DNA from 3 places in the Anaerosinus gibii genome. Region 2 is predicted to be linked to each of the others. Evidence: riboswitches for the same ligand, from Rfam matches in the RefSeq annotation. Region 2 holds a riboswitch; each other region holds the start of a gene.
What was found. A riboswitch is a leader RNA that binds a small molecule or an ion and turns the genes downstream of it on or off. The one in region 2 is predicted to bind S-adenosylmethionine.
Positions count from the first base shown of each region.

Region 1: linked by a shared signal. The riboswitch ahead of P3F81_RS00860 (MetQ/NlpA family ABC transporter substrate-binding protein) and the one ahead of metA (homoserine O-acetyltransferase MetA) in region 2 are both predicted to bind S-adenosylmethionine.
Region 3: linked by a shared signal. The riboswitch ahead of metK (methionine adenosyltransferase) and the one ahead of metA (homoserine O-acetyltransferase MetA) in region 2 are both predicted to bind S-adenosylmethionine.

Region 1 is NZ_CP120678.1:202,842-214,082, reverse strand. Features, by position in the region: gene P3F81_RS00905 (nucleoside/nucleotide kinase family protein) at 1-491, opposite strand, end outside; gene P3F81_RS00900 (aminotransferase class I/II-fold pyridoxal phosphate-dependent enzyme) at 579-2,006, opposite strand; gene P3F81_RS00895 (sensor histidine kinase) at 2,061-3,206, opposite strand; gene P3F81_RS00890 (type III PLP-dependent enzyme) at 3,510-4,646, opposite strand; gene P3F81_RS00885 (L-asparaginase family protein) at 4,902-5,189, opposite strand; gene P3F81_RS00880 (hypothetical protein) at 5,202-5,474, opposite strand; gene P3F81_RS00875 (MetQ/NlpA family ABC transporter substrate-binding protein) at 5,615-6,433, opposite strand; gene P3F81_RS00870 (methionine ABC transporter permease) at 6,498-7,151, opposite strand; gene P3F81_RS00865 (methionine ABC transporter ATP-binding protein) at 7,120-8,178, opposite strand; gene P3F81_RS00860 (MetQ/NlpA family ABC transporter substrate-binding protein) at 8,208-9,032, opposite strand; SAM riboswitch class I at 9,122-9,224, opposite strand; gene P3F81_RS00855 (hypothetical protein) at 9,576-10,922, shown strand.
Region 2 is NZ_CP120678.1:2,478,111-2,489,351, reverse strand. Features, by position in the region: gene P3F81_RS11840 (DUF2157 domain-containing protein) at 1-352, opposite strand, end outside; gene trhA (PAQR family membrane homeostasis protein TrhA) at 739-1,383, shown strand; SAM riboswitch class I at 1,440-1,541, shown strand; gene metA (homoserine O-acetyltransferase MetA) at 1,617-2,555, shown strand; gene hydE ([FeFe] hydrogenase H-cluster radical SAM maturase HydE) at 2,599-3,615, shown strand; gene P3F81_RS11820 (FGGY family carbohydrate kinase) at 3,762-4,007, opposite strand; gene mgsA (methylglyoxal synthase) at 4,267-4,635, opposite strand; gene P3F81_RS11810 (sigma 54-interacting transcriptional regulator) at 4,788-6,698, shown strand; gene trmB (tRNA (guanosine(46)-N7)-methyltransferase TrmB) at 6,714-7,364, shown strand; gene P3F81_RS11800 (DUF2935 domain-containing protein) at 7,428-8,846, shown strand; gene P3F81_RS11795 (YncE family protein) at 8,883-9,824, opposite strand; gene P3F81_RS11790 (FtsW/RodA/SpoVE family cell cycle protein) at 9,946-11,127, shown strand.
Region 3 is NZ_CP120678.1:1,346,742-1,357,982, reverse strand. Features, by position in the region: gene P3F81_RS06490 (cation-translocating P-type ATPase) at 1-184, shown strand, start outside; gene dapF (diaminopimelate epimerase) at 225-1,061, shown strand; gene P3F81_RS06480 (hypothetical protein) at 1,089-1,688, shown strand; gene P3F81_RS06475 (YicC/YloC family endoribonuclease) at 1,819-2,703, shown strand; gene remA (extracellular matrix/biofilm regulator RemA) at 2,728-2,991, shown strand; gene gmk (guanylate kinase) at 3,012-3,626, shown strand; gene rpoZ (DNA-directed RNA polymerase subunit omega) at 3,623-3,829, shown strand; gene coaBC (bifunctional phosphopantothenoylcysteine decarboxylase/phosphopantothenate--cysteine ligase CoaBC) at 3,839-5,044, shown strand; SAM riboswitch class I at 5,088-5,190, shown strand; gene metK (methionine adenosyltransferase) at 5,251-6,441, shown strand; gene priA (primosomal protein N') at 6,498-8,879, shown strand; gene def (peptide deformylase) at 8,973-9,431, shown strand; gene fmt (methionyl-tRNA formyltransferase) at 9,431-10,369, shown strand; gene P3F81_RS06430 (DUF116 domain-containing protein) at 10,382-11,143, shown strand; gene rsmB (16S rRNA (cytosine(967)-C(5))-methyltransferase RsmB) at 11,158-11,241, shown strand, end outside.

The DNA of each region.
Region 1 (11,241 bases), 400 kb from region 2:
GCATTACTAAAGTCTGCACTATCTGCTAAAAAACGTCGACATACCTCTTCATAATTTGGATTTTCCTGCTGTCGTTCACGGGATAATGCACGCTCTAATCGAACTCCATCATCTATATGTAGATATAATGGAACAATCGCTCTTTTCCCAAAGAATTCTTGAAGACTTTGATATACCTCTAGTGTTCCTATCATGAGATAACTATATTTTTTTAAATCAAACTGCCCATCATCGACTGTACAATAAATCCAGTCTCCATCTACCGTATGGTAAATGCGCTTCTCTATTAAACATCCGCTCTTTTCATATGATTGCACTCTTTCCTCATTGATAAAATAATATTCTTTTCCTTCAACTTCATGATTTCTTTTAGGGCGTGTTGTATACGTGACAACAGGTTTTAATTCCATATTCAATTCGTTCAATATTTTTTTAAATATCGTATCTTTTCCCGAACTGCTTTTTCCCATCAAACAAAATATCTTTCCCACCGTCACACCACCTTAAAAAATAAACAATGCTCTTTCCGTATGTGTTTTAACTCCCACTGAAATCAGATCCGTTAGCCATCGGATAAATTATTCAGCAACAACCTGAATTGTCGTAAGCGATGCATCATTAGGACCCACTACCTTTAATCCACTCTGCTGCATCATTTTACAATAGTCTATTAACTCCTGCGTAATCACTTCGCCTGGACATATCAGTGGAATACCCGGTGGATAAAAAGTAATCATTTCCCCACAAATACATCCAGCTGATTCGTGAAATTGCATTTCTCTCTTCACTGCAAATAATGCTTGACGAGGTGATTGTTTTGTTAAAATTTTATACGGATAAATCACACAGGCTAAAGCATTTATTGGGGTAGAATTTTGTTTTACCTCTTCAGCCAGCTTACGCAATGCCACTAATAATGTTTCTGCTTCTCTTTGCCCATCCGCATAGGAAAGAATAAATAAAATATTGTATAAATCAGATAATTCCACTTGGATTTTATATTTGCAGCGTAAAATTTTTTCAGCCTCTGCCCCTGTCATATAGAGTCCCTTAACCGTGACAGTCAGCTTCGTAATATCAAGTGCATATGCGCCCTGCGCACCTAGTTTTTCTTCTCCAAAGCAATAAAGTCCCTCAATTTTATTGATTTCATTTCTAAGCCAAATGGATAAATCAACCGCTCGCTTTAATAAAGCTTTTCCTTCAACCGCCATTTGCCGCCGTGCTACATCCAAAGATGCTAAAAGTAAATAATTAGGGCTCGTCGATTGAACTAAACTAATCATCGTCTTCAATTTTTGCACATCAATACGATGATGGCGTGCATGAAGCATTGAGCATTGTGTCATAGCTCCTAAAATCTTATGTGTGCTCTGCGCAACAATATCAGCTCCCGCATCTATTGCCTGTATCGGCAAATAATTACTAAATTTTAAATGAGGTCCATGCGCTTCATCTACAAGTAGCAGCATTTTATTTTTATGTACAATAGAAGCAATTTTCTCTATATCAGAAGCCACACCATAATAAGTTGGATACACAACTAATACAGCTTTTGCATCAGGATGTTCTTTTATCGCCTGCTCAATTTGCTCCGGTGATACTGCCATCGCAATTCCCAGCTCTATATCCACTTCCGGTAAAACAAAAATCGGCTCTGCTCCGCTTAAAATGACCCCACCAATCACAGACCGGTGCGCATTTCGCGGAATAATAATTTTATCTCCCGGATTTACTGCCGCCATAATCATCGCGTGAATTGCGCCTGTTGTTCCATTGATGACAAAATAGCTGGAGTCGGCGTTATAAAGCTCAGCAGCTAAATCCTGTGCTTCTTTAATACACATCGCCGGTTCATGTAAATCATCCAACTCTTCCATTAAAGACACTTCGGTTTTTAATCCAAGTGGCGTAACTAAATCAAAAAATTCCGCATCCATTCCTTTACCCTGCTTATGCCCCGGCGTATGAAATCCAACTGCACCATCCTCTACATATCGTTTCATTGCCGTAAGTATCGGCACTGTTTTCTGCTTTTCGTTCACCAGCAAGCTCCTTTGCTATTCTTTGTCCACCAACGGGATTAAAATTCTTAATTTTGTTCCTTCAAATGCTTTTGAAATAATCGTTAATCTGCCCTTCAGCAAAGAAATACGCTCTTTCATACCAAGCAACCCATAGCATTCTCCTTCATGCACATCAACATCATCTTCATTGAAACCAATCCCTTCATCCTCAACAGTAATAGACAAATATTCATGATGAAATTCGACCACCAATTTTGCTTGATCTACTTGTGCATGTTTATGAATATTATTTATTCCCTCTTGAACTACACGAAATACACCTATTTCAATATGTCTTGCCAGGCGCACCTCTTCTCCAATCACATTAAAATCAACAATAAGATGATTGCGTTCTTCAAACTTTTCTAAAAAGTGAAAAATCGTTGCTACCAAACCTAAATCGTCCAGTCCCATCGGGCGTAAATCAAAAATGATCTTCCTCGTTTCCGTCAAGCAATTGCGTACCTGCGCCTTAAGATCATGTAGTTCTTCACGTACCTTTTCTGTATCCATAGCCAATAACCGCTCACAAATATCCGTCCGATAAACAACGTTTGCCATCATTTGTGCCGGGCCATCATGAATCTCACGCGAAATTCTCAGCCTTTCATCCTCTTGCGCTTTAATAATCGTAGCACCAAGTAATTTCTCCTGATTCATTTCCTCCATTTTCGTTGCAACTGCACCCATCTGCGCACTTAAATATCCTAATACCACACCAACTTGTGAAACGAGCTGCTTCGCCTTTTCTACCGTTCCCATCAATTGTTTAAGGCGAATTTCCATTTCATCACGCTTTTTTCGCATACTTTGTTCTTGCTCTCGTAGAACAGCCACCTGAATTTGAATTTGTCTGGCTTCTTCATAACATATTTTTATATCCGTTTCATTATAAAGCTTAAAATTACAGCTTACCTGTGCTAATTTCATTCTAGCAAGGCGTTCTTTTTTTTCATGATCATCAACTTTATTAATAATCTCTTCTGCCATTTTTTTTAACTCTTCAATGTCTTTTTTAACATTTTTTACTTCATTGCAAGCCGCTTCATAAATTTCAAAGATTTGTGTCTTTCCATTTTCCATTGCGTGAATTGTTTCTTTTATAATATTATCTAATGTTTTTTCATCCAGATCACACATTTTATCATCCTTTTTCAAATTGAAACATTATTTTTTATTATACCCCAAAATACGTCAAGATAAAAATCATTCTATAATAAATCAACATAAAACCATAAGTTATTCACATATTTTATTTTTGTGGATAATTTCTTATCCACAAGATATTTCTTAAAAACCTAACTATTTTATGGTTTATACTCAAACTTATCCACAAACTTATGCACTATGTGAATAAAAATGTGGATAACTATTGTTTTTTATATGAAAAAGTCTATAACAAATAAGTTATCCACCTATTTATCATAGACTTTTCAACTAACTTTACTTTATTTTATTTTTAACATCTTCCCAAATTATCATTGGAGTTTTTGCAAATCCATTAAATTCTGTAGCAGATGCCGAAGTATATGCCCCACAATTTGCAGTTAACAACAAGTCTCCTATTTCTAGTTTAGGCATCATTCTATCCCTATATAACACATCCAATGAATCGCAGCTTGGACCAGCTACTGTAGATGGATATAATTCACCTTCTTTAAAGGGCTCTAGTTCATATTCCCAATGATCAAAAATCACACCAGAAAAACTACCATAAAGACCATCATCAAGGAAATACCATTTCTGATGATTACGCTCCTGCGTTCCAATCACACTAGTAATTAAGTTGACCGCTGTGCCACAAATAAAACGACCAGGTTCAGCCCATATTTCCGTATCTGGAAATAATTTTTCCAAAGCTATATTTATATCTTCCGCTATTTCAGCAAGGTCTATATTTGCATCTAATGTTGGAATTGGAAGGCCTCCACCAATGTCTAGAATTCTAAGATTAAAACCTTCCTTTTGTGCATTATCAAATAAATTTCTCACAATATGAAGTGCCTCTATATGCGCTTCTGCAGTTGGTGATTGACTTCCAACATGGAAGCAAAGTCCTCCAACATCAAGACCTTGATCGCGTGCTATCCTCAATAAACGCGGCACATCTTCCACCGCGGCTCCAAATTTTTTATTTAAATCGACTAATGCTTTCGGATTATCTACTCTGACACGTAAAAGCACCGTTCCTCCCGGAACTGCCTTTGCCATCTTATAGATTTCACTTTCACTGTCAAACGTAAATTTATTCACTCCCGTACGATTCGCTACTGCAAGCCCTTTTGGTGTCTTATAAGGATTCGCATATACCATACGGTTCGCACCAATACCTAATCTAGTTAATTGCAACATTTCTCCATCAGATGCAACATCAAAATAAGACCCTAATTCAGCAGCCTTCTTGACGATATCATCATTTGGATTTGCCTTTACCGCATAAAAAACTTTTACTCGAGGCAAATATTTAGCCAAAAATCGATAATTATACTCAATCTGCTCTAAAGATATTACCAATAATGGAGTTGTATACTCCGTTGCCAATTGGTGCATGGCATTTTTAGTTAGTCGAAAACTGTTCATATCCCTCTCCCATCTCTAATTAAAATTTAAAATACAACGATACTATTATTTCACCTTTCCACGGAAAATCCTGCTAATATTTTATTATTTTAAACCTTTTTACCAAAAATTATCTTTAGCAAACGAGCAAAAAAAATATACCATCATAAATATAGTAATAAACACTCAAATTTCCGGTAGTCTAGAGCTATTTTTATGAAAAAGAGGTATCGTACTAATTTTTAGCACGATACCTCTTTAGGAACCAATATTTTATTAGCTGTCAAAACATCTTGCCAACTTTTTCATATCATTTGTTATACCTAAAGCAACCATTAACTTTAGACGTGCTTTTTGACCAGTTAACTCTCCAGCTAAAATAACACCAGAGTCTTTAAATGATTTTACACCACTATCATAACCATAAGTGTCTAGTACTCTACCACTATGAACTCTCGTTGCAAGAACAACAGGAATCCCACAAATGATGCCAGCCTTTACTGTCGAATTAACATTCCCTCTGGCCAGACCTTCGACAACTATACCTTTTACCTCTTTATATATAAACTACAATAGTTAATATTGATAATAAGCACGCGGATAACAAAGATGTCGCGGTGGACATTTATGATGATGATGATACCACCCAATATACCTACCTGGATAGCATCCTCCTTGCAATGCCCCAACTCTAGGATAACAATATCCTCTTGGTTGAGGTCTACACATATTTTCTTGTCGATTTTGCCAGTCTGGCTCTCTCTTCATCTCAGTTTGATTTGTTCGTGTATCTTCTACTTCTGGTTTTTGCCATTTTGCCGGCCTTAGCTTTCTCTCTTCCTCAGACACCAACTCCACCTCGTTTCAACGTAATAATATTACCCTATCTTATGCAAAGCATAACTATAATGCTTTCTTTTTTTGCAAAAATTAAGGGGTGACCAAAATAAAACTTTGGTCACCCCTATTCCTCATCTATTTCTTATGATTTAGAATGCAGGCAATATAGCCCCTTTATATTTTTCATTGATAAATTTTTTCACTTCTTCGGATTTTAAAGCAGCTGCTAGCTTTTGAATTTCTGGACGATTTTCATCCCCAGCACGTGCTACTAAAATATTTACATAAGGAGAATCATTTCGTTCAATAAATAATGCGTCTTTTTCCGGTACAAGGTTTGCTTCAAGTGCATAATTTGTATTGATTACAGCAAGATCTAAATCATCAAGTGAACGAGGCAATTGTGCTGCTTCAAGTTCATTGATTTTTAAGTTTTTCGGATTTGCAGTGATATCTGGTACAGTTGCATGAATGCCAACGCCATCTTTTAATGTAATTAAACCTGCATTAGCAAGTAGTGCTAATGCACGACCGCCATTTGTAGGGTCATTTGGAATGCCTACTTTAGCACCATCTTTTGTATCTGCAATATTTTTAATATTTTTTGAATAAATGCCCATTGGCTCAAGATGAACACCGGCAACATTTACTAATTTTAAATTGCGTTCCGCACAGAATTTTTCAAGATAAGGTGTATGTTGGAAGAAGTTTGCATCTAATTCCTTATCAGAAACAGCTAAGTTTGGTTGTACATAATCGCTAAACTCAACGATTTCTAATTTAATGCCTTCCTTTTCTAAGATAGGTTTTACCACCTCAAGAATTTCCGCATGCGGAACCGCTGTCGCGCCAACTTTTAATACCTTGTTGTCCGCCGCTTTATCTGCTGCAGGTGCATTTGTGCCACAGCCCGCTACAGCCATAACAACCATAAGTAACGAAACCAAAAGTAATGTGATTTTTTTCATTCTATATGTCCCCTCCATTTTAATTCTATATCTTAACAGCAAAACTGCTGTGGATACCAATAACTTAACGTTTATTTAATTTATTTGCCACATAATCCCCAATAGATTGTACCAACTGTACTTGAATAATCAAAATAATAACTGTAGTTAACATCACGTCTCCACGGAACCGTTGATAGCCGTAACGAATTGCTAAATCTCCGAGTCCGCCGCCGCCGATTGCACCAGCCATCGCAGAATAGTTAATCAAGTTAATCACGGTAATCGTAATTCCCGAAACAATAGATGGCATTGCCTCCGGAATCATCACCCGCGTAATAATTTGATAAGGTGTTGCCCCCATTGATTGCGCCGCTTCAATCAATCCATGTTCAACCTCTTTTAATGAAGTTTCAATAATACGACCCACAAACGGAATTGCCGCCAACGTAAGCGGAACCATAGCCGCCTCCGTACCAATAGAAGTACCTACAATGATTCTAGTCAATGGAATAATTGCAACCATTAAAATAATGAATGGCGTTGATCGTGCAGCATTTACCACTGCACCTAAAATTCGATTAAAGGATAAATTTTCTAAAATATGCCCCTTATCTGTAGTAACGAGAATAACCCCTAACGGAATTCCAATCAATGCGGAAATAAGCGAGGATACACAGACCATGTACGTCGTTTCCCATAACCCTTTAGCTAATAGCATTATCATGTCCTGCGACATAGCCAATCACCTCAATTCCTAAGTTTCTTTCCTGTAAATAATTCAATGATTTTTGAATCTCTTCATCTTCCCCTGTAATCTCAAGAACCAAAGTGCCATATGGTGTACTCTTGATATGATCAACATTTCCATAAATAATATTTGTATCTACGGCAAAGCGACGAATCAAGCTAGATATTACCGGTTCTTCCGCTGAGTTTCCGATAAAGGATAAACGTACTAATAAACTGCTATTTGGAATCGGCGTTTGCGATATCTTGGCATCTTTAAATGCATCTGGAATATCACGACTGATAATTACACTGATAAACTCTTTCGTAATCGCCTGCTGTGGATTCGTAAATACGTCAAGCACTGTCCCTTGCTCACAAATCACACCATTTTCTATCACAGCTACATTATCACAAATTTCTTTAATTACCTGCATTTCATGGGTAATTAAAACTACAGTTAATTGCAATTTTTGATTAATATCACGGATTAATTCCAAAATAGACTTCGTTGTTTGTGGATCAAGCGCAGAAGTTGCTTCATCGCATAAAAGCACCTTCGGATCACTTGCCAAAGCTCTCGCAATCCCTACTCTTTGCTTCTGACCACCACTTAGTTGCGCAGGATATTGATCTTTTTTATCTGCAAGTCCTACCAATTCTAACAAAGGTAAAACCTTTTTTTCTATCTCCGATTTTTTTGTTCCGATTAATGTTAATGGAAACGCTACATTTTCATAGACAGTAGCTGAAGAAAGCAGATTAAAATGCTGAAAAATCATGCCGATACTTTTTCTCGCTTTTCTAAGCTGACTATCTGACATCGCTGTCAAATCTTCGCCATCAACAATGACCTTTCCTTTTGTCGGACGCTCTAACATGTTAATACACCGAATTAATGTACTTTTCCCGGCACCACTAAGTCCAATAACACCATAAATTTCCCCGCGCTTAATATGAAGATTAATGCCTTTTAATGCGTGAACTGGGCCCGATGCTCCATCATAAATCTTTTCTATATTCGATAGCTGAATCAACGATATTCACTCCCTTATTTTTAATCTATTTACCAAGTTGCAATGCCCGAACCAGCAAAATGTTCATTGACAAATTGTTTTACTTCCTCTGAATGATATGCCTTCACCAATTTTTGATAAGCTACGTTCTCTTTATCCGCTGACCGAACGACTAAAATATTTGCATATGGTGAATTTGCATCTTCTAAAAACAATGCGTCTTTTGTTGGAACTAACCCTGCAGAAACTGCATAATTCGTATTAATTACTGCAAGGCTGACATCACCTAAAGATAATGGAATTTGTGCGGCTTCTAATTCTTTCACAACAATATGTTTTGGATTTTTCACAATATCCGCCGCAGTTGCACTAAGTCCAGCATTTTCTTTCAATTTAATCAACCCGGCTTTTTCTAAAATACTTAATGCCCTGCCACCATTACTTGGATCATTGGGAATTGCTACAACACCATTTTCCGGAATTTGATGAATATCCGTTAAATTTTTCGAATAAACCCCCATTGGGAATAAAATCGTTTTTGCCAAAGTTTCTATCTTATACCCACGATCTTTTACCTGTGCATCAAGGAATGGTTGATGCTGATAACTATTTACATCAATTTCACCCTGATTTAACGCGACATTTGGTTGAATATAATCACTAAACTCGATAATTTCAATGTTAAGACCATCCTTCGCCGCTACTTTTTGCACAACTTCCATAATCTCCGCATGAGGACCTGGTGTTACCCCAACTTTTATTGATGTTTTTTCTACCGAAGCATCCGCATCTTTATTTGAAGCACAACCGGAGATTACCGTCATACTCAAAGCTGCCACCATAGCCAAAACTAACCCTAACCATTTTTTTCTCATGTAAATACCCCCTCTAAGAATTTGTTTCCAGGCAAATAAAAAAGCTCTTTTCCGTGAGGAAAAGAGCCTATCATTTATACACTGCTTTTCTCTCATCTCCAGGAAATATACTCCTGCTGGATTTGGCACCACTGCATTTCTGCCGGTTGCCGGGTTTCATCGGGCCAGTCCCTCGACCTCTCTTGATAAGAGCTTCTCATTTAATTATGGTTTAGATGATATCACTTACAAATTCGCTTGTCAATAAAAAAATCGTATACTTGTAACATTTACCGTAATTTAAATTATCGAACATCCCCTTTATAACGTCATTGTTCAAAGTTTTCCTCTGGAAAACTTACCACTCAACGTTTCAACGAGGCGGCAGATATATGCTCACCGCCTGTTAGTTACAGTCATGCCCGCCACCTATAAAGGTGGGAAAATCTTTTTCCGAGTTATAAAAAGCACCTAAATAACATACCTCTTAATTTTTCCCAAATAATGCCGATATATATTATGAAAGTCATGGAAGATTTACCAAACAAAAGGAGTTGTTTCACTATGTCTAAAATTAATTCTGCGTCTACTATTCCACCTGCCTATGCAATGCAAACGAAGTCCAGAAGCGCAGATACAGCATCAAACCTTAATGAAAAGCCGGCGTATATTGTAGAAATCGAATCGCTTTATCAATGCGAAAATCTATCGAAAGATGCTAAAACCCAAGTCTCGCTAACGAAAAATACATCTGAAGATGCATTGGAGTGGTTTAAACAACAATATCTTGAACACCTTGATAAACTTAGTGCATCTGCAACCGATAAGATTGTTCAAGCAGAACCTAACATCGACACTGTAAATGGCGATGATATAAATACTTGGACATTTCATTTTATCCGCGGAATGTTAGATAGTGGCTGCATCCCTAATCAAGAAGATGAAATTAAGAAAAATTGGGACAAGTATCTTCATGTGGAAGAAAACATCGCCAAAGGTGGCAAAAAAGCAATGCTTGAATATAATTTAATGTTCGCGGGCACTGCTGCTTATGCCAATGTACAAGTAACTGACGGATACGCGACTAAATTCATTGAAAAAGAAATATACACACAGGATCAATACAATAAAATAAAAATTTTCGCCACTGATTTACAAAATAAATCTGGTGTATTTGTCTCACCAAGTTTTGACTGGAAAAATGCAACTGGTTCGGAAATAAAATATAGCTATATGGGAGCATTATGCTCCATCGGCGTAGATAAATTAGACTTTATGGAATCCCATCGTGAAGCAGATGAAATATGGACGCAATTAGCACAAGGAGCTTATAAAAATAACAGAGAACTACTTCAAGCATTGCATGACGGAGGCTATGAAGATACCGCTAAAGACTATGCAAAGCGAATACAGATTTCAGAAAATAACGCAACTGAAACAGTTTATGATCATTTCACCTTAGATACTGATTTCAAAAAAGAGAACGGTGCTTTGTGGGATGTAACTATAGGTTATCAATATAAAGGACCGGTAAATCGACAAGCCTTCAAAGATTTACAGCTAAAATATTTCGGAAGCGATGATGCCAGCGTCACTTATACTTCCGAACAATTAAAAGAAGCCTTTACGAATGGAAAAACCGAAGCAAAAACTTTAAACACACATCCTTTCCTAGGTTTAAGAGATGCTGCTGAATCAACTCTAGAAAGAAAGAAAAAACAACTTACCACCTTAAAGAAACAACTAGCAGCGCTAGATAAGGAAATACAGGAAATCAGAGCTACCAAATTACCCGAAGAAAGTAAAACTGAGAAAATAAGCAAATTTGAACAACAAAAACAACCAATTCAAACCCGAATAAACGATGTTTTGCAAAGTATTATGGATGAGCTATTGAAAAATGCTCAATAAGAGAACTCCACATACCACCTCACCTGCAAAATTCCAAATGCATCCATAGAAACTTTGGAGTAACAAAAACAACCTTTGCAACCTTTAATAAACGATATTTCTGAAACTATTTTAAAATCTATATAAAGAAAACAACTTTGATAATTAAAGTTTTCCTAAAATCAAAAAAACACACAACAGGCGATATTTTACCTTCACCTATTGCGTGTTTTTTATCGTTATCGGGGAACTCGTATAATTCTGTGTAAAAAGAAATCCTAACAAAATAAAAATTAGTTATTAAGTGATTGGCTTATGATCATAAACACACGGTTAAAAT
Region 2 (11,241 bases):
CAATCATTAAAGATTGGAAGGCGGCTAATGATTCCTTATAGGTATTTGTTAATTTATTGTAAACGATTCCGAGAAACATTGCGATTTGAGAAATGAATAACAGTCCTACTGCGATTGAAAGTCTAGATGCTCGAGTTAGGTTATCCCAATTATAGGCTAAAACAAGGAGCAACCCAAGCCCGATAAAGATAACGCCAATGAAAGTTACAATACGATTGAATTTATCGTCATTTTCCTCTTGTTCGATATCATAATGTTTAAGGATATTTTGCGCTGTATCTGATGAAATTATTTTTTTATCTATTAATATGGGAATTTGTGATTTTAGCCATTCATAATGCGACTGATTCATAAGTGATTACCTCCAATAGATATAGCTTAACAACTATTTTTTCGCTATTGTTTTTTAGTTTCCTTTAATTTTATGAAGGTAATGATTGTAATAGTAGCAAAAAAGCGTCTGGGTTCATAGTATACAGTAGCTAAGAGCTGCATTATCTTTCAAGGAGGCGTTTTATTATGGGCTTTTATGGCGGTGGAAATTGCTATTGGGTTTGGTTTATTATTATCGTTATAATATTGTTATGCTGCTGTTGTGGCGGCGGCTGGGGCTGCTAAAGAATAGAGGGCTAGCTCAAAAAGAAACAGTATTCGGCTTGTATTTCAAGCCGAATACTGTTTCAATTTTTTTATAAGGGAGGTATAATATATATCATAAATAAATTATTTGGAGGTAGCATGTTAAGAGCAAAATGTGAGGAGCTAATTAATGCCATTACGCATGGTGTTGGAGCTGTATTATCTGTAGCTGCTTTGATTGCAATGATTGTTGTTGCGGGTAACTATGGTGGTTTGTGGCACTTAGTAAGTGGTACGATTTATGGAGTATCTTTAATTTTATTATATTTAGCATCTACTTTGTATCATAGTTTTACTAATGAGAAAAAGAAAGCTTTCTTTAAATTCCTTGATCACTCTGCAATCTATGTGCTAATTGCGGGAAATTATACCCCCTTTGCATTAATTCCACTTCATGGCACTTTAGGTTGGATTGTTTTTGGACTTATGTGGGGACTAGCTGTGACGGGAATTATTTTCAAAGCCTTCTTTGTGAAACGCTTTAAAATCTTTTCGACGGTTTGTTACCTTTTAATGGGGTGGTTTGCTTTAATCATTATTCGCCCATTAATGGAAAGTGTACCGATTGAGACGATTTATTGGTTAATTGCTGGTGGACTTGCTTACACTGCAGGTGCAGGCTTTTATTTGGCAAAACGAGTTCCTTATAATCATGCGATTTGGCATATGTTTGTTCTGGCTGGAAGTGCGATGCATTTTATCGCTGTTATTGGCTATGTTTTACCTTTATCAATTACAGGATAATATCATTGACGAGCGGTTTAGATTGTGGTAGTATATTCATCAAAAATTAAATAAATTTCTTATCAAGAGAGGTTGAGGGACTGGCCCGATGAAACCCAGCAACCGGCACGTGGTGCAGTGGTGCTAATTCCAGCAGGAGAATTCCTGAAAGATGAGATTGTGTGGCAATAAAAGTCCCTTTCTCTGAGAAAGGGACTTGATTTTTTATACGAGAATAAAGGAGTGTTTTAGTTATGCCAATTAAGATTCCCAATAATTTACCGGCGACAAGCATTTTAGAAAAGGAAAATATTTTTGTGATGTATGATGATAGAGCGTACAGTCAGGATATTCGTCCATTAAAAATTTTAATTTTAAACTTAATGCCGATAAAATCTGTAACTGAAACACAATTATTACGGCTCTTAGGAAATTCTCCGCTTCAAGTAGAAGTTGATTTTATTTATACTGCAAGCTATACACCACAAAATACATCTCAAGAGCATTTGACACAATTTTATGGGACTTTTGCTGATGTAAAGCATAAAAATTATGATGGCTTTATTATTACTGGCGCTCCGGTGGAACAAATGGAGTTTGAGGAAGTTGACTATTGGGAAGAAGTCTGTGAGATTATGGAATGGAGTAAAACGCATGCATATTCGACATTTCATATTTGTTGGGGTTCACAGGCGGGCTTATACTATCATTATGGAATTAAAAAGTATCCAGTAAGCCCCAAGGTGTTTGGTGTATATAAACATACGAGAAATGTAGATTACGAGCCATTATTTAGAGGCTTTGATGATGAGTTTTATGTGCCTCATTCCAGGCATACTGAAGTTCGCAAAGAAGACATTGAGAAAATTCCAGAACTTACAATCCTTTCTGAGGCAGAGGGCGAAGCAGGAATTTATGCAGTGGCAAATCTGGAGAAACGACAATTTTTCATTACAGGCCATGCTGAATATGATCCAATGACGCTAAAAGCGGAATATGATCGCGATATTAAAGCCGGAATGGATATGCATATTCCATGCAATTATTATCCGAATAATGATCCGACGCAAGTGCCATTAGTAAAATGGCGCAGCGTAGCTAATCTATTGTTTGGAAACTGGTTAAATTATTATGTATATCAAGAAACACCATTTGACTTAACGAAACTTTTCTATAATAATGGAATTGGCTAATTATATTTAAATTGGCCAATGATGCAGTCATGGAGATGAAAACATGAATTTAATCGAAAAAGTGATGCAAAGCCAGCAGCTAAATAAAGCGGAAATAGTAGAAGTCCTTTTAGGTGATTATAGCGAACTTGCAAATGCCGCAGATTCTGTACGGAAAAGGTACGTTGGCGATGAAGTGCATTTACGTGGTCTTATTGAGTTCTCTAACCACTGTAAGCAGAATTGCTGTTATTGTGGATTAAGATGTGAAAATAGAGAGGTAGATCGGTATCGATTATCTCCAGAAGAAATTGTTGCGGAAGCAAAACTGGCAAAAGCGTTAGGATACAGAACAATTGTAATGCAATCTGGCGAAGATGATAGCTATTCGGTAGATAAAATGACAGCGATATTAAAGCAGATAAAATCAATGGATGTAGCGATAACCCTTAGCATTGGCGAGAAAACTTATGAAGAATATAAAGCTTATAAAGAGGCTGGTGCTGATCGTTATTTACTTCGCATTGAGACGACAGATCAATCGTTATATCATAAATTGAATCCAGGAATGCGCTTTGAAAATCGTGTGCGTTGTTTGGAAGATTTGCAAAGGCTTGGGTATGAAGTTGGTTCAGGTTGTTTAATTGGATTGCCGGGACAAACGCTAGAATCCATCGCGGAGGATATTTTGTTTTTTAAAGAATTTCCTTTAGATATGGTTGGACTAGGGCCGTTCATACCAAATCCTGCAACGCCGCTGGCAGATTGTGGAAGTGGCAATTTGGAATTGAGTCTAAAAGTGATTGCACTCATTCGTTTGTTAATGCCAGACATTAATATTCCAGCAACAACAGCAATGGAAACACTGGATAAGACGGCAAGATTTCGTGCATTACAAGGTGGTGCAAACGTCATCATGCCAAATGTTACATCTTTATCATATAGAAAAAAATATCAGCTCTATCCAGGTAAAAGTGGAATAGATGATACACCGCAAAAGAGCAGAGCGGTAATTTGTGAAAAGGTATTGGCTCTTGGTAGGACAATTTCCGAAGGATATGGATTTAGAAATAATAAATAGAGGTGACTTAGTCATCTCTATTTATTTTAGCCACTTTGAAGAAAGACGAATTGATTTTTTCCATTGATCACATAATGTTTGGCGATGATCTGATGGTATTTTTGGTTCAAAACAACGGTCTAGTTGCCATTGGCTTGAAAGCTGTTCTAATGAATCCCATAGCCAATTGCTAGACCGGCTAAATAAGCTGTACCTAAGCAGGTATTTTCAACGGAATTGGCAATTTCTATACCAAATTTTTCAAAAAAACGTTCTATGATATTTAAGTTACGGCGATCTTGCCAACCGATTGCATTGCCGAAAAGAATTCCCGTGGTTTTGTTCCAGAAGATTGTAGCATCACGTTGATTCGTAATTCCAATAGCGCCAAAAGTTTTAGTGGTTGTACCCATTCCTGTTAGAGTGGGTGAATCAAAAGATATGAATGATACTTTTGTTGGTGGATATGAGCTATCAACTCTAAACGTTAATCTCATATTAATAATTCAAGTAGAATATTAAATTTAGTTAACATAAAATTTAAATTCAAATAAAAAAGGAACCGTAGCCTAGTTTTTTACACTAAGAACAGTTCCTTTTTATATTTATAAAAACAAAGTTACATTTTCTGTGGAAAAAGTGTACAAACTAAGGTAGAATGTAAAATATGAATTATTCGTTGAAATATTGAAGAAGAATATGTGCAGAATTTGCATTGGTAGCAAGTGGAATTCTATGTACATCGCAAATTCTAAGGAGGGCATTGATATCGGGTTCGTGTGGTTGTGCTGTGAGCGGATCGCGAAGGAAGATTACTAAGTCGACTTGCTCAGTTGCAACTAATGCACCGATTTGTTGGTCTCCGCCGAGGGGGCCAGACATAAGTGAAGTTATTTCTAAACCACATTTTTCTCCTATTAATCGTCCTGTTGTTGCTGTTGCAATTAATTTATAATTAGACAGCATTTCCTTATGTGCATTGACAAATTCAAGCATTTCTTCTTTTTTGCGATCGTGAGCAATTAAAGCTATTGTTTTCATAATAAACACCTGTCCTATCTTTTAAAAATTTCCCAGTTACAAGTTCAAGTATATAGTATTTTACTGGATTGGTAAACAACATATTAGAAGTATTAATTAAATGTTAACAAAGCACAACGAAATAGAATGACTATAGGAGGCAGAAGTAAAAAATGATTAGAGAGCAACGGAGCAGAAACAAATTAGAGAATTACTATCATAAGTATATAGAGGAAGGGATTATTGATCCTAATGTACACCCTTGGGTTGCAGAGTCTTGGCAAAAAAGTAAAATGCATAATGTAGATACGAAAACGATGCCGCTCGGCGTAAGCTTGTCAAGTGAGGCCTTGAAAGAGCATCAAGAACATCATAAAAATGCAATTTCTTATTTAGAAGAATTAACGAAGGAAATTCATGAGTTCTTCCAAATGTATAATCTGAGCTTGCTTTTAAGTGATTCAGATTGCTATGTATTAAAAAGTTATTCTTTACCGTTTTATCAAAAAACACCGGGGGAAATTGAGGGTGTTCGCGTCGGAGTAGCGGATATCGGGACATCAAGTATCAGTATAGTGCATGAACATAAGACACCATTTTTATTATTCGGGCCGGAAATGTGGATTGAGGAATGTCAGCAAGGTGATGCGTGTTCGGCACCCGTAATTGTAAATGGAGAGTTGCAGTACATATTGACATTGGTTTCTGTAGACCAAGAAATGTTACCGCATAATGCTGTTGTATCTTTGATGTTGACGATGAAATACGCAATGGAAAAACATTTAAGCGCATCACTTAGAATTAAGGCGGAAGAAGCAATCTTAGATGCGACACCGTTTGCTGTATATCATGTGATGCCGGGGGGAGAAATTGCGTATGCAAATAAGCTTGGGCTTAGCCGTTTAGAAGGCATTGGTGGTAAACATGTGAACGAACATCCGATTAATTTGAATGATGTAGTATTAAATTATCGTCATACACCGATATACAAAGGATTTAATGGCGTACCATCATACAATAAAGAAGTTACTTGGATTACACAGGCGAAAACATATGAAGATATTACAACTGTTGTTCCGTTAGAACGCGATAGTGATCAAACGGTAAACAGTGTTGTTGCTGTGTCTATGCCAATTGAAGATTTGCGCACGCTTGTCGCACATGCAGCTGGCTATACAGCGCGGTATAATCTTGCTTCTATGGTCGGTGAAGGATCAACTTTTGCTACAACTAAAGACAAAGCGGCGCGCATTGCGAGAAATCATAACCATATCCTATTGCAAGGGGAATCTGGAACGGGGAAACAGCGCATGGCGCATGGGATTCATCAGGCAAGCTCTAGGGCTGCAGGACCATTGATTTCTGTTCGGTGCGGTGATTTAGCACCTGAACTCTTAGAGCAAGAATTATTTGGTGTATCAACGAGTGCTGAAATTAGTCATCCGGGTAAATTGGAACTTGCAAACGGCGGTACGTTGTTTATGGATGAAATAGAAAAATTGCCAATGACATTGACTGCTTCCTTGGCGAAGGCACTGACTACGCAGAAAATGCACCGTATTGGTGAAACTGTAGAGCGTCCAATTGACGTTAGAATTATCAGTGCATGTGATAGTGATTTAAAACGATTAACAGAGCGTGGGGCATTTGATCATCACCTTTATGAAATTATTTCAAAAAGTGTGATTCGCGTACCTTCATTAAGAAGCCGTCGTGAAGATATTCCACAGTTGGCTAAACATATCGTTTGTGAGTTAGCTGCGCAGCATCAAATTGAAGAAAAAGTTATTTTACCTGAAACTGCAGAAGTATTAAAAGATTACGATTGGCCAGGCAACATTAAACAATTGCAGGGTGTGATTGAATATGCTTTCTTTAATACGAAGAGCAATGAAATCAGACCGGAAGATATCAATCTTATGGGAGATATTAAACCAGATAACAGTTGGAAAGAAGATAAGGACGTCTTTGTGAAGGCTTGGCAGGCTGCGGGCGGAAATGTAAGCAGATTAGCGAACTTACTCAGCGTTAGCCGAGTAACTTTATATAGATACTTGAAAAAATACGGTTTAGAAAAATCATAATAGCGGAGGAAGCAGATGCGTTTAAGAAAGAAACCTTGGATAGAAGAAGCAATTTTAGAATTTAGTGATTTTCTATATACAGAGACTGCACAAATCGAACAGATCAAAAAAGGTGAATGGACAAAAGAATTTGGGAGACAAGCTCCGTTATATGTAGAACTTGGTACGGGAAAAGGGCGATTTATTACACAGATGGCAGCGCGTTATCCGGAAGTTAATTTTATCGGTATTGAAGTGCAGAAAGATGTAATTTATTATGCTGGTTTAAAAGCGAAAGAATTGGGACTGAAAAACTTAAAACTACTTCGTTTTGATATTAATAATATCAGTGAATTGTTTGCTGAACATGAAGTAGATCGGTTTTTTATTAATTTTTGCGATCCGTGGCCAAAAGCGCGTCATGCAAAGCGGCGTTTAACACATGTTAGCTTTTTAGAAAAATATCGTCACTTATTAGCGCCTAAGGGGCAATTGTTCTTTAAAACTGATAACAGACCATTGTTTGATTTTTCGTTAGAACAATTTGAGGAAGCTGGTTTGAAGGTAAACAATTTAACCTATGATTTGCATAATAGTGGAATGGAAGACAATATTATGACGGAGTATGAGAAGAAATTCAGTGGCCTTGGCGAAAAAATTAATCGTTGTGAAGTTTCTTTTGAATAGGTGAATTTTTTGAAACCCTTGCATATGATGTTAATAGCTAATTCTTAAAGGAGTGTGCTAGAAATGCGTCAAGCAAGGGTTTCTTTGCCTTATTATGAGGCTGTAAACAAAGAAGAAATGAAATATTGGCTTATGATTATGAAGGATCACACGGTATTTATTAAAGCTGGATTGCCGGCTGAATGCGTTGAATTTCGCGATGAGGCTAAAGAATTTGCAAAGGCATTTTCCAGCTTGCAATCAAAATTAGATAAATTAAAAAATCAAAAACAATGTGAGACCTTTCATCAAGAAACGTGCCAAGTTATGGAAGCTTTTTATCAATATAAACGAAATTTACTCTCATTACGTATTACAGGTAAGCTAGGTGGTTCTCATTTTCCGTCGTTTTTAGAACATCTGGCGCGTGAAGCAAATTATTTTTTGCAATTATTAAATTTGCCGAATAAAGAAAATATGCTACATACGTGTTCGCAGACGCAAGAAGTTGTTACTTGGCTTAGATTTATGGCAGATCATACGCGCTTGATTGCTCAGTATATCGATCCTGCTGAACGGCAGATGCAAAAAGAGGCTAGAGGTTTTGCAGAACTTTTTGATGATTTGTGCTTAGAAGGGCGCGATTTTGCTGCGATGCTATATTGTCATAAAGGTGAAATGAAGGCTTTTTCACGATTTTTACAAGATGTGAGGAGTGATGTACAAAGATTTTGCGATTTTAATAAAATGGCAAAAGAATTAATTGATGAATGTAAATTATTGACGATTATAACACCACAATTGGCAGATCATTTGAGACGAGAGGCAAAACATTGTTTTGCTGTGGTTGCGATGCTGGAAAAAGGTTTGGCAAAACATTGTGCGCCCGTATTCGATGATGATATTGATGAATTTGCTTGGAATCTGCCAGGGAGAATTGATGAAGAAGAATCTAAATGTGTGCATCAAGAGCCGGAAGATATCTTGTATTATTCCGGAAATACTGCTTATGATCCCTATGATGAATTAGATGGTGAGGATGTCTATCATGAATATACTAAACCCGAGGCGGCAATAACAGTAGAAGAGAAAGCGGAAGAAATGCGAGAGCCGGTAAAACCGGTAACTGTCCATGAGGTTGAAGAAATACCTGAGCCAATAGAAGTGGTGAAGATAGAGCCAGCGATGAAACGCAGCAAAATAAAAGAGGTTAAAGAAATAGAAGTAGTAGTTAAAGAAGAGCCGAAAAAAGAGTCTGTAAAAGAAGAAAAGAAGGCTCAGCAAAGTAAAAAAGTTGAAGATATATTGCCAGTTTCTACGCCGGCAAAAGCTTTTGCGCGTGACGTAAAGGCGGATTTTTTGCAAAAGGCTGCAGAAAATAAATCAGTGCCGATTCAATTAATGGCAGATGGACCAGCTGCGAATATCCAAGGGATTAGTAGGGCGATGAAAGCGCCAGCTGCGAGAATGCCACGGGCTTTAGGCAAAGAAAGGAAAAATTAAAAAGGTGTGAGTAATGGAATCATTACTCACACCTTTTTAGCTGTATAGGCAAAACCAGCTGCTTAGCTCACCGCTAGTTTCACTGACTGCCATTAAACGACGGTTCACAGTATCAATTAAAGATAAATCAGCAAACATATTGCTTCCTGCAATAGCAAATCGACTATCTGACAAAAGGGAGAAAGTAGTAATAGACCGACCAATTTGAATAGAAGTTGTGATTTGCATTGTTTCAAGGTCGATAACGCTAATAGAACCGCTGTCTTCGTTCGTAACATAAGCTATTGTTTGTTCATCATTCAAGGTAATATGGCAGGGGTACGCACTAATTGCACAATTATCTGCGGGATTAATTACCAGGTAGTTTGGCGCTTCCATTTCGTCAAGTGGAAATATAGCCAACCCTTCTCCGTGAAGCTTATTTCTTGTAAAAGTCGTCATGACTTTATTGGGGAGGGCAAAAAGATTCGTTGGAATTCCACCGATGAATCGTTCAAAAACAACTTGACCTTGCGGAGAAAAACCTGCGATAATTCCTTGATCGTCATTTTCCCAAATGGTATAAATCGTATTATTCAAGATGCATATGCCATTACATCGACAAGTTGTAATGTCGGGATTAACAAGTGGGGTAGTTTTCATTGTCGTTGTATCTAAATGATGCAAAGTGGCAGTCTGGTCAACAAAATATGCGGTTTTAAAATCGTCAGTTAATGTGATTTGTGACAAATGGGGCAGGGGAATTGGGAGTTTATATAATGAATTTGTTGCAATATCAATAATAAACAATGCCCCTTCATGACTTGTTGTCGCTGCAAGGCAAGCTTTTGTTCTCGCTGCATTTATAAAAAGTCCAGTTGGGGTATATGTATTTAAATAAGGGATTCTAGATAATATCGCTTGGCTTGTTAAATCAATACTAAGCACCTCTGAAGTGCCAAGGTCGATTGCCAATAATTTTGCATTTGTTAACTCCATATAGATCCCTCCTTTATTTTAGTAACAATATATTATATTCATAAAACTTGTACATGGTTTACTGTAATAATACATTTTTTTTTGGTATAATTAACAATAGATTTCATATGGAGGCGTATATATGCCAAAAAAAAGATTATGGATAAATAACGTAGAAGCCGTGCTATTTATTATGGCTATTTTGATTATTATTGGAACGATAAATGTATTTAGTTCTAGCTTTGTAATGGCCGGTAATGAATTTGATAATGGCTATTATTTTGTTAATAAGCATTTAATTTCTTTGCTGATTGGAATCTTTGCCCTAGTTTTTGCAATGCGCTTAGATTACCGCGTTTGGCGGAAGCTTTCTTTTCTTATTACAGTTTTTGCAGTACTTTGCCTGATTGCCGTTTTTTTCATTGGAATAGAAGTAAATGGGTCAAAACGGTGGATTCAAATAGGAATGACTTTTCAGCCATCTGAAGTAGCAAAGCTAGCGTCACTTTTGTTGATAGCAAGCTACCTCGGACCTAAGATAGATAAAAACTTACGGATTAGCATTGGAAATAAGGTGTGGCTGCCAATTTTGCTCATGGGTGGGTTGGTATATAAGCAACCGGATTTAGGTACGGCCGCAATTATTGTTGGGATTGCCTTTTTGTTGTATATCATGGCGGGATTACCGCTAGGAGAAGTTGTTGTATTAGGTGCAATTGCACTGGGAGGCGCAGGAATATTAACCTTTTCAGCAGATTATCGGATTGATCGTGTGAAGGCATGGTTTGATCCCTGGTCTTATGAATCGACATCTGGATATCAAACGGTGCAGTCTTTGATTGCAATTGGTTCGGGTGGATTTTCTGGTTTAGGTTTGGGTATGGGAACAAGTAAATTTGCATATTTACCAGAGGCACATACCGATTTTGCTTTTTCTATTTTGTGTCAAGAGATGGGGTTTATTGGTGCATTTCTTGTGCTGATTTTATTAGCTGCTATGGCGTGGTATTGTGGACGAATTGCAAAAGAAACGACGGATGGATTTGGGAAAATGCTAGTCATCGGCATAGCCATTCTTGTTGTTGGACAAGGCGTTGCAAATATTGCTATGGTTATTGGAATCTTACCCGTTATTGGGGTACCATTACCATTTATCAGTTATGGAGGCACTTCACTGATTGTGAATATGTTGAGTATGGGGATTTTAGCGAGTGTTGGGAAAAAACATTGTAGTAAGGTACCAACACGTCCGCCAAAAGGCAAAATGCCATTGCCAAAAAGTCAGAGGTATATCGCGACTGATGCGGTAAAACGTGGCGCATAAAAGGAGTAGGAATAATGATATTATGTATCGTTATTCCTACTCCTTTTTTATATTGTAACCTTTTTATGCAGTTCACATAAACTATAGTATATAGAGTAGAAGGAGGGGGTTTAC
Region 3 (11,241 bases), 1.1 Mb from region 2:
TATTACATTACAACTAGCTGTTATATATATCCCATATATGCAAAATATTTTTTACACTGTTTCTTTAGGTTGGATAGAATGGGTACTGATTCTTTTTGCTTCTGGTATTGGTTTAATTACAAGTGGAATAAAAACATTATTTTCTATGGAAAACAAAGTTGCATATAAAGCCGTTAGCAAGTAGAATATATTTAATATAGATTTTAGAATAGGAGATTATACTAATGGGATTTAATTTTACAAAATGGCATGGAGCTGGTAATGATTTCGTTCTTGTGAACGGGTTTACAGAAACAATTCTTGATTTTGAAAAAACTGCAATTGCTGTTTGTAATCGTAATTTTGGAATTGGCGCAGATGGCTTAGTTATCATTTCACCATCAGAAATTGCTGATTTTAAGATGAGAATCTTTAATTCAGATGGCAGTGAAGCTGAAATGTGTGGGAATGTTACTCGCTGCGTAGCTAGATATGTTTATGAAAATAAATTAACAGAAAAAACAAAAATTGAACTGGAAACAAAAGCAGGAATTATTCGTCCGGAAATAATTTTTGAAAATGGAATATTTAATCAGGTAAAAGTTGATATGGGAGAACCTATTTTATCCGGAGCGCTTATTCCAGTGATAGGTTTTGGAAATAATAGAATCATCAATGAAAAAATATTAGTAGATACAATAGAATATAATATGACCTGTGTATCTATGGGAAATCCCCATTGTGTAATTTTTGTGGATGATATGAAAAAGATAAATTTAAATTCTATTGGACCTAAATTAGAGGTACATAAGAGCTTTCCTAAAAAAATAAATGTTGAGTTTGCTGAAATAAAAAATGAGCATCATATTCGAATGAGAGTATGGGAACGTGGAGCAGGAATTACTTTGGCGTGTGGTACTGGCTCGTGTGCAACTCTAGTTGCTGCAGTATTAAATAACAAGACTGAGCGAAAAGCAACTTTAGAGCTAGATGGTGGTAATTTAATTATTGAATGGGCGGATAATAATCATGTATATATGTCTGGCCCAGCCCAGGAAGTTTTTCATGGAGTATATCTTTAATTATTTTTATGAGGGGAGAGATTTTCTTTGAAAATTCTTAGTTTATTATTTTTTTTTACAATTATATTAACTAAATCAGCATTTGCGATTGCTCCCTTAAATAGTCTTACCATAGAACAAGCAGAATTATATGGGATTAGCCAAGTTAAAACAGAGTCTTTTGAATTTACTAAGCCGTGGTGTGCCTATGAGGAAAAAACAACTATTTTAAATGAATCTTCGGAACATGCTCATTTATATACCAGTTTTTTGCTTATTGCTACGGAGTCACGGGAAAGAGCTATACAAAAGCAGCCTGCGATGCAGATTGAAGATACGGAAAAAATAATTAGTGATTATGTGAATTTGCTAAGTTTTAGTATTCAGCTAAAAGGAAATACAAGTGATTTTTGTAAAGGAACACGCGCTTTTTTAAAGCAGGAAGATTCTATTTATCCAGTGATTTATTCTAAGATACCCAATAATGCTGAGAAAATTTTAGGTGAATCAGAAAATAATTATTTTGTTCAAGGGTATGTTTATTTCGATGAAAGTAAGGTAAATAAAGAAAAACCGGTCGTTTTAATTATTTTAACTGATGATAATCGGGAACATCGATTCTTTTTTGATTTAAAAAAAATAAAATAGTTCTTAAAGATAAGTTAACATTAAATTAAATAATGTTAACTTATCTTTATATTTTTTGTGAAATTAAAAGGAATTTTGTATTAAATGATGAATATTTAATAACGCGTCCATGATGAGAGTAGGTGTTGAGATGCTTAAAAGTATGACTGGTTTCGGTCGGGAAATGTATATAGGTGAATCATTTCAATGCGAAGTTGAAATAAAAACAGTAAATCATAGATATACTGATATTATGATTCGCCTGCCTAAAAAACTTAATTTATTAGAAGATAAAATACGTAATTTAATTCTGCAATCTATTAAGCGTGGGCGGATTGAAGTTTCTATTGTTTTATCTGAATATAATATCCAAAATGAAATAAAAGTTGACAAAGAGTTGGCAATATCGTACCATAAGGCATTAAAGGAATTATCTAAAGTGATACATACGGACTTTGCTCCTAATATTTATGAACTTGCAAAATTTCCTGATGTCTTAGTGCGAGAAGAGAAAGAACTGGATATAGAGCAGTTGGAACCTCAAATTTTAAATGCAGTTGAAAAAGCGACGGCAAGACTCTGTGAGATGCGCATTTTAGAAGGAAGTAATATTCTGGCTGATTTAAATAGGAGAATTGATTTATTAAAATCTCAAACCAATGAAATAGAAGAATATGCTGATGAAGTTACGAAAACCTATGCACAAAAATTGTTGCTTCGAATTCAAGAAGCTTTAGAGGATAAAGGGATAGGTCTTGATCAAAATAGAGTTTTACAAGAAGTTGCATTATTTGCGGATCATTCTAATATAACAGAAGAAATTGTAAGATTAGAGAGTCATTTTGAACAATTTTTTATTTCGATAAATAGTAATAGTGATACGATTGGGCGGAAGTTAGATTTTATTATTCAAGAGATTAATCGTGAAATTAATACTATAGCATCAAAAGCGAATAGTTTTTCCATAGCGAATCTTGCAGTTAACATGAAAAGTGAAGTTGAAAAAATACGTGAACAAATCCAAAATATTGAGTAATACTCATCTATAGGAGGTATAAAGGTGGAAATTAAGCTTATTAATATCGGTTTTGGTAATATCGTGTCAGCAAATCGTATTATTTCTATTGTTAGTCCAGAATCTGCGCCAATTAAGAGAATTATCCAGGAAGCTCGTGACCGCGGTATGCTAATAGATGCTACTTACGGGAGAAGAACTCGTGCCGTTATTATTACAGACAGTGATCATGTGATTTTATCAGCAGTTCAGCCAGAAACCGTCGCACATCGCTTGATAAGCAAAGAGAACAATGACGAAGCTGAATAGAAGGGAATGTAATTAAAGTGATGGAAAAACTTTTGCTTGTTTTATCCGGGCCATCTGGTACGGGAAAAGGAACAATTTGCAAAGAGATATTAAATAAAAATAAAGAAATTAGATGCTCTATTTCAGCAACAACAAGAAGCCCAAGATTGGGTGAAATAAATGGTGTAAACTATTGGTTTACATCAAAAAAAGATTTTTGTGAAATGATAGAAAATGACGAATTGCTCGAGTGGGCAGAAGTTTATGATAATTATTACGGAACACCTATAAAAAAGCTTCAAGACATGTTAAAAGATAATGATGTAATTTTAGAGATTGATATTCAAGGTGCATTACAAATAAAGAAAAAATTTCCTAATGCAGTTCTAATTTATATTTTACCTCCTTCCATTGAAGAGTTGATTAAACGGCTGCATGACCGAGGAACAGACTCTTTAGAAGTTATTGAAAAAAGGTTAAGTTTAGCTCGTGAAGAAATTGCAAAAGCTGCATGCTATGATTATGTAGTTGTTAATGATAAGATTGAGCTTGCTGTAAAAAAAATCATGGCAATTGTCATAGCTGAGCGTTGTAATGTAATTAGAAATAAAATTTTAATAAGAAATATATCTGAAAGTAGAGGCGAATCTAAATGATTAATCCATCGTTAGATATTTTAGTTAAAAAAGTTGATAGTAAATATACATTGGTTGTATTAGCTGCTAAAAGGGCAAGAGAGCTTATGGACGGTGATACCTTAACTGTTCATACAAAATCAACGAAAAAAGTAACAAATGCTTTAGAAGAAATCTATGATAATCAAATATCGTACAAAAGAACTAAATCTGGCATAAAGTAGGTATTTCATATGCTACAAAACAAGAATATTATTGTTGGTGTTACGGGAGGAATTGCTGCATATAAAGCTGTTGAAATCGTCAGCCGTTTAAGAAAAAATGGTGCAAACGTCCATGTTGTTATGACAAAAGCAGCACAAAATTTTGTAACGCCTTTGACTTTTCGTGAAATCAGTGGAAATCCGGTTAATACGAGTATGTGGAATGATGTCCCAGTGTGGAATGTTGAGCATATTTCATTAGCTAATTTAGCTGATTTAGTATTAATTGTTCCGGCAACTGCCAATATTGTTGGCAAAGTAAAAAATGGCATTGCAGATGATATGTTAACTACTTTAATCATGGCAACGAAAGCTCCAGTTATATTTGCACTAGCAATGAATGCCAATATGTATGAAAATAAAATATTACAAGATAATATAAAAGTTTTACATACCTACGGGTATAAATTTATTAAGCCTGGATCAGGCCATTTAGCTTGCGGTATTAGTGGAATTGGAAGATTGGCAGATCCAAAAGATATTGTTGAAGAAATAAAACAACATTTTATTTCTAATCAAGCTTTAATAAACAAAAAAGTGTTAGTAACTGCAGCTGGGACAATTGAAGCAATCGATCCAGTCAGGTATATCGGCAATCGTTCGAGTGGAAAAATGGGGTATGCTATTGCAAAGCAAGCGGCTTTATTAGGAGCTAGCGTTGTTTTAGTTTCTGGACCAAGCTATTTACCAAAACCAGAGGGTGTAACATTAATAAAAATAGAAAATGCATTAGAAATGCGAGAAATGGTATTAAAGGAATATAAAGATGCAGATATTATCATTAAAGCTGCTGCGGTAGCTGATTATCGGCCACGTACTGTGGAAGAAAACAAAATAAAGAAAAATGAAGAGAGGTTAATTTTACAGTTGGAAAAGAATCCAGATATACTTCAAGAATTGGGGCAATTAAAAGAAAAAAATCAAATTTTAGTTGGTTTTGCTGCTGAAACTCAAGATTTGATTAAGTATGCCAAAGACAAAATCCAACGGAAAAATTTAGATATGATTGTAGCAAATGATGTTTCATTACCTGGTGCAGGGTTTAATATTGATACAAATATTGCAAAAATTATTTATAAAGATGGTAAAATTGAAAATCTTGATAAAATGTCTAAAGATGAACTAGCATGTCTGATTTTAGATAAAATAATTAATAAATATTATAATGTATCTTGATTTTTATAAAAAGATACATTATGATTAATTAAAATGAAATATTTGCTCATCAAGAGTAGTGGAGGGACTGGCCCAATGAAGCTGCGGCAACCATTGAATCATTCAAAACGGTGCCAAATCCTGCAGAATAGTCTGTAAGATGAGAGTGAAAAGCTCTCTTTCGAGAGCTTTTTTGATTTTAAAATATTATATTAGGAGGAATAGATTTGACTAAAAAACACCTTTTATTTACATCAGAATCAGTAACAGAAGGACATCCAGATAAAATTGCTGATCAAATTTCTGATAGTGTATTAGATGCAATATTAGCGCAAGATCCAATGGGAAGAGTTGCATGTGAAACATTAATCACTACTGGGCAAGTGCATGTTGTTGGTGAAATTACTACAAATTGTTATGTTGACATTCCTAAAATTGTAAGAAGAACGATTAAAAATATCGGTTATACAAGAGCAAAATATGGATTTGATTCTGAAACCTGTGGAATTTTAACTTCCATAGATGAACAATCTGTAGATATTGCCATGGGGGTTGATAAAGCGCTAGAGGCAAAAAAAGGTACTATGGATGAAGCTATTGAAGCAATTGGTGCTGGAGACCAAGGCATGATGTTTGGTTATGCAACAAATGAAACTGCGGAATTTATGCCATTGCCGATTGCACTTGCTCATAAATTAGCACGACGTTTAACGGAAGTTCGTAAAAATGGTGAACTTGATTATTTAAGACCGGATGGAAAGACTCAAGTAACAGTAGAATATGTTGATGGCAAGCCAGTTCGTATTGATACGATTGTTATTTCTACTCAACATGGTCCAGAAGTAGATTTAGCTACAATTGAAAAAGATCTTATTGAAAAAGTGATTAAACCTATTGTGCCAGCAGAATTACTAGATGATGAAACTAAGTATTATATAAATCCTACAGGGCGCTTTGTTGTTGGCGGTCCACAGGGTGATGCGGGCTTAACTGGAAGAAAAATTATTGTTGATACTTATGGTGGTATGGCTCGTCACGGTGGTGGAGCTTTTTCAGGGAAAGATCCTACGAAAGTTGATAGATCTGCAGCTTATGCAGCACGATATGTAGCGAAAAATATTGTTGCTGCAGGACTTGCTGATAAATGTGAAATTCAAATTGCTTATGCGATTGGTGTTGCTAAACCAGTTTCAATTATGGTTGAAACTTTTGGGACTGCTAAAATTGAGGAAACTAAAATTGTTCAGTTAGTAAAAGATAATTTTGATCTTCGTCCAGCTGGAATTATTAAGACGCTAGATTTGAGACGTCCGATTTATGCAAAAACAGCGGCATATGGTCATTTTGGACGTACTGATGTTGATTTACCGTGGGAACGCTTAGACAAAGTTGAGATTTTAAAAAAAGCTTTAAATTAATTATGCTAAAGGGACTCAAAAGAGTCCCTTTACTATTTTGATAATATGGTGAAAAGATGAATAAAGTAGCAAAAATATTTATAAATATGCCAATAAAAACGATTGCAAAAGGATATTCTTATATTGTTCCCGACCAATTTTCTTATCTTGATATTGGCTGGAGAGTTTGTGTACCTTTTGGACATCAGTATTTAGAGGGTTTTGTAGTTGAAATCGCTTTTGTTGAAAATTGTGATGGATTAAAAGAAGTGGTTGCTGTAATTGACAAGAGTGCTTGGTTTAATCAAGAGATGATGGATACAGCTAAATGGATAGCGTCATATTACTTATGTAGTCTAGGCGAAAGCATGAGGCTTTTTATCCCTGGGAAGAAAAGTATTAGCGTGGATTTATTTTATGAGGCGATAGCATTAGAGGAAAATGGGATAAATTGTTGCTGTATTTATAAATATTTGCAAGCAAATGGACCGCTTAATTTGAATTGCTTAAAAAAGTATTTTCCTACATATGACATGGAAAAAGTTCTAGAGCGACTATTAAGTGAGGGGAAAATTAAAAAAGTATATAAAATCCGAAGTAGAGCGAAAGAAAAATTCGAAAAATTTGTTATGATTAATGAATTTTGTGATAAAGATCCGAACATATATTTAAAAAATAAGCCAGCACAACTGCGTTTAGTAAACCTAATGCTAACAAAAAGAAAACTTCCACGAAAGACATTAATGGAATTTTCTTCTTCGGTAATTCATGCATTAGAGAAAGATGGCTTTATTCACGTTGTAAATGAACGAGTGTTAAGAGATAGTTACAAAGATTATCACTTCCAAATGGTAAAGAAATCTTTAAATCCGTCACAAGAAAATGCTATTGAACAAGTCACTGCAAAAATATGCGAGAAAAAACATGATACATTTTTATTATATGGAGTGACTGGTAGTGGTAAAACAGAAGTATATATTAATATTGTAGAAAAAATTAGAAAGTTAGATAAACAGGCGATCATTTTAGTCCCTGAAATTGCTTTAGCAAGTCAAATGATTCAAAGATTTAAAGAAAATTTTTCAAATGACATCGTTGTAATGCATAGTAAATTATCCATTGAAGAACGTAATGACGCGATTGAAAGGTTGCATAATAAAGAAGTTGGTATAGTTATTGGGGCTAGATCAGCAGTTTTTGTGCCTCTTGACGATCTTGGTGTCATTATTATTGATGAGGAACATGAAGTTTCATATAAGCAAGAAGAACGACCTTATTACCACACACGTGAAGTGGCAAAAATGAGAACGTTTTATTCAAATGCAATTTTATTATTAGGTAGTGCTACGCCATCGCTTGAAAGCTATTATAAAGCTCAATGTAGCGAATATAAGTTGCTATCATTACCTAAAAGGGTAAACAACTCCAATTTACCTAGTGTTCATATAGTGGATATGAGGAATGAATTAGCGAAAGGCAAAAGATCAATTCTATCAGATGATTTGTATGCGTTAATAAAGAAAACTCTCGAAAATAAAGAACAAATTATTATTTTATTAAATAGACGTGGGCACTCTACATTTGTGTTATGCAGAGAATGTGGTCATATTATAAAATGTAATCATTGCGATGTTCCAATGGTTTACCACTTTAGTGGTATTTTACGTTGTCATTATTGTGACTCGGTGAAGACAGTACCGCAAGAGTGCCCGCATTGCTATAGTAGATATATTAAATACTTTGGAACCGGCACGCAAAAATTAGAGGAAGAATTATACAGGCTATTTCCTAATGCAAGCGTGCTAAGGATGGATAGAGATACGACAACTAAAAAAATGGCATATGAAAAAATTCTGGATGATTTTCGAAAAGAAAAATATCAGATACTTTTAGGTACTCAGATGGTAGCAAAAGGACATGATTTCAAAAATGTAACAGCGGTAGCTATTTTAAGTATTGATTCTACAATTAATATTCCTGATTTTAGAGCAGCTGAACGAGGCTTTCAGCTTTTAACTCAAGCTTCTGGGCGAGCCGGGCGACATGGAAATCAAGGAAATGTTATTGTGCAAACGTATAATCCATGCCATTATGCGATTACGCATGCCAAAGAACATGATTTTATAAGTTTTTATCATGAAGAGATGAACTTTCGAAAAATTTTAAACTATCCTCCTTACAACCAATTGCTGAAAATTATAATTTTTGATATGGTCGAAGAAATATTAATCAAAAAAGCTGAGATATTAGCTAGAAAGCTCCATTTAATGATGAAATCAGTAAAATGTAATATTATAGGGCCTTTTAGTGCTAATGTTGTCAAGGTAAAAGATATTTATAAAATGAATATTCTAATTAAAAGTAGGGAAATGGGAAAAATAAAACAACTTCTTTGTGAAAATGAATTAGATAAAAGGAAGGATATTACAATTGATGTTGACCCAATGAATTCATTGTAACAGACAGATTGATGATGTCATGGATTTTTTTCGTCTAGTGTGATAAAATTTTATAGTTAAAGAGAATTTAATATAAAATAGGGAGAGTTTATTGTGGCTATTTTAGAAGTAAAAAAAGCTGGAGATAGTATATTAAAAAGGGTATGTAGCCCTGTAGAAAAAATAGATAAAACAGTAAAAAGATTGTTAGATAATATGGCAGAAACAATGTATCATGAAAATGGTGTGGGCTTAGCTGCTCCTCAAGTTGGAGAAGGGGTAAGAGTCGTTGTTATTGATGTTGGAGAAGGCATTATAGAGTTAATTAACCCCATCATTATTGAAAAAGAAGGAAAAAAAATTGATACAGAAGGTTGTTTAAGCATTCCTAATATTTTTGGTGAAGTAGAACGATACGATAAAGTCGTAGTAGAAGCTTTAAATCGTCGCGGGAAAAAAGTGCGAATTGAGGCAACTGGATTATTATCAACTGCAATGCAACATGAAATTGATCATCTAGAGGGTATACTGTTTATAGATAAAGCAAAAAGTATTTCAAGAGGTAAGCAATAATGAATAAGTTAAAAGTTATTTTTATGGGAACACCAGATTTTGCAGTACCTTGCTTAAAGGCTTTGCATAAAAATCATGAGATACTCGCAGTAATTACCCAGCCAGACCGTCGCAAAGGGCGTGGGCAAAAAGTTATTTATTCACCAGTAAAAGAATTTGCAAGCAGTGTAAATTTAACGGTTTTGCAACCTGAAAAGATTAAAACAGATGAGTTTGAAGATCTCATAGAGAGTTTACAACCAGATTTGATTGTAGTGGTTGCTTTTGGACAGATTTTATCAAAAAGAATTTTGGATATACCTGTTTTAGGTTGTATTAATGTTCATGCGTCATTACTACCGATGTTACGTGGTGCAGCTCCGATTCATTGGGCTGTAATTAATGGGGAGAAGAAAACCGGTGTAACAACTATGTTTATGGATGTTGGTCTTGATACAGGGGATATGTTATTAAAGAAAGACGTATACATCGCTGATGAAGATGACACTGGGGTTATTCATGATAAATTAATGATTTTAGGTGCGGAAACTTTATTAGAAACGATAACGTTATTGCAGATGAATAAGCTTTCCAGAGTAAAACAAGATGAAAGTAAATCTACATATGCACCGCTCTTAACAAAAAAATTAGAAAAAATAACCTGGGATAAAGATGCTTTACAAATACATAATTTAATTCGTGGCTTATCGCCTTGGCCCGGAAGCTATTGTATGAACAAAGAGGCTGTTTTGAAATTATGGAAAAGTAAAGTTGTTAATGAAGAACCTCATAGCTATGAGCCTGGAACGGTTATTGATTTCACTAAAAATGGTTTTATTGTAGCGGCGAGTGAAGGCATGCTTGAAATTATGGAAGTTCAGCCGGCGAATAAACGTCGAATGCATGCAAAAGACTATATAAATGGTCATGGGATTAGGCTAAATGATGTTTTAAAATAAGTAGGTGAGGATTTGATAAACGCGATAAATCGACCTAAAAAGAGATTATTTATCATATTAATTTCAGTTAGTTTATTAATCACTTCAATTTCCACCTATGGGGTTTGGAAAATAAGTTTTTTAGGCTTATCTAATATTAGTGAACATTTGCCAGTTATTTTAGGAATAATTTTAATTGCGCTTTTATTTTCGATTTTTTTTGGATTTATGGGGATTGTTTTTTCAATCCTAGGATGGCCAACAATCCAATGTTTTCATCGACAGGCATGGGCAGCAATAAATATTTTGTTTCCAATGGCTGTTATAATTGGGAAAGTGATAGATGTAAATAAAGAAAAGATTGAACGTTCTTTTATTGAAGTTAGCAATCAAATTATTCGAAACCGCGGTATTAAGATTTATGCTAAAAATTTATTATTAGTTACACCTCATTGTTTACAGGAGGAAACATGTCCACATAAAATTACGCGTGATGTGAAAAATTGTAAAAAATGTGGAAGATGTCAAATTGGCGACTTACTAAAATTATCTGAAAAATATGGCTTTTCTTTTGCTGTTGTAACTGGTGGTACTTTAGCAAGGCAAATAATAAAAAAAGTGAAACCTAAAGCAGTTTTATCTATTGCGTGTGAGCGTGATTTAACTAGTGGCATTCAAGATATATATCCATTACCGGTCATTGGGGTGTTGAATCAAAGACCCTTTGGTCCGTGTAACAATACAAGAGTTAATGTGAATGAAGTAGAAAAAGCAATTAAAGAATTTTTAATATAATGGCAGGTGTCTAAATGAATGTTAGAGAACTAGCATTAAGAGTTATTAATGATGTTAATATAAAGCAAGCTTATGCTAATATTGTATTAAATAAACTT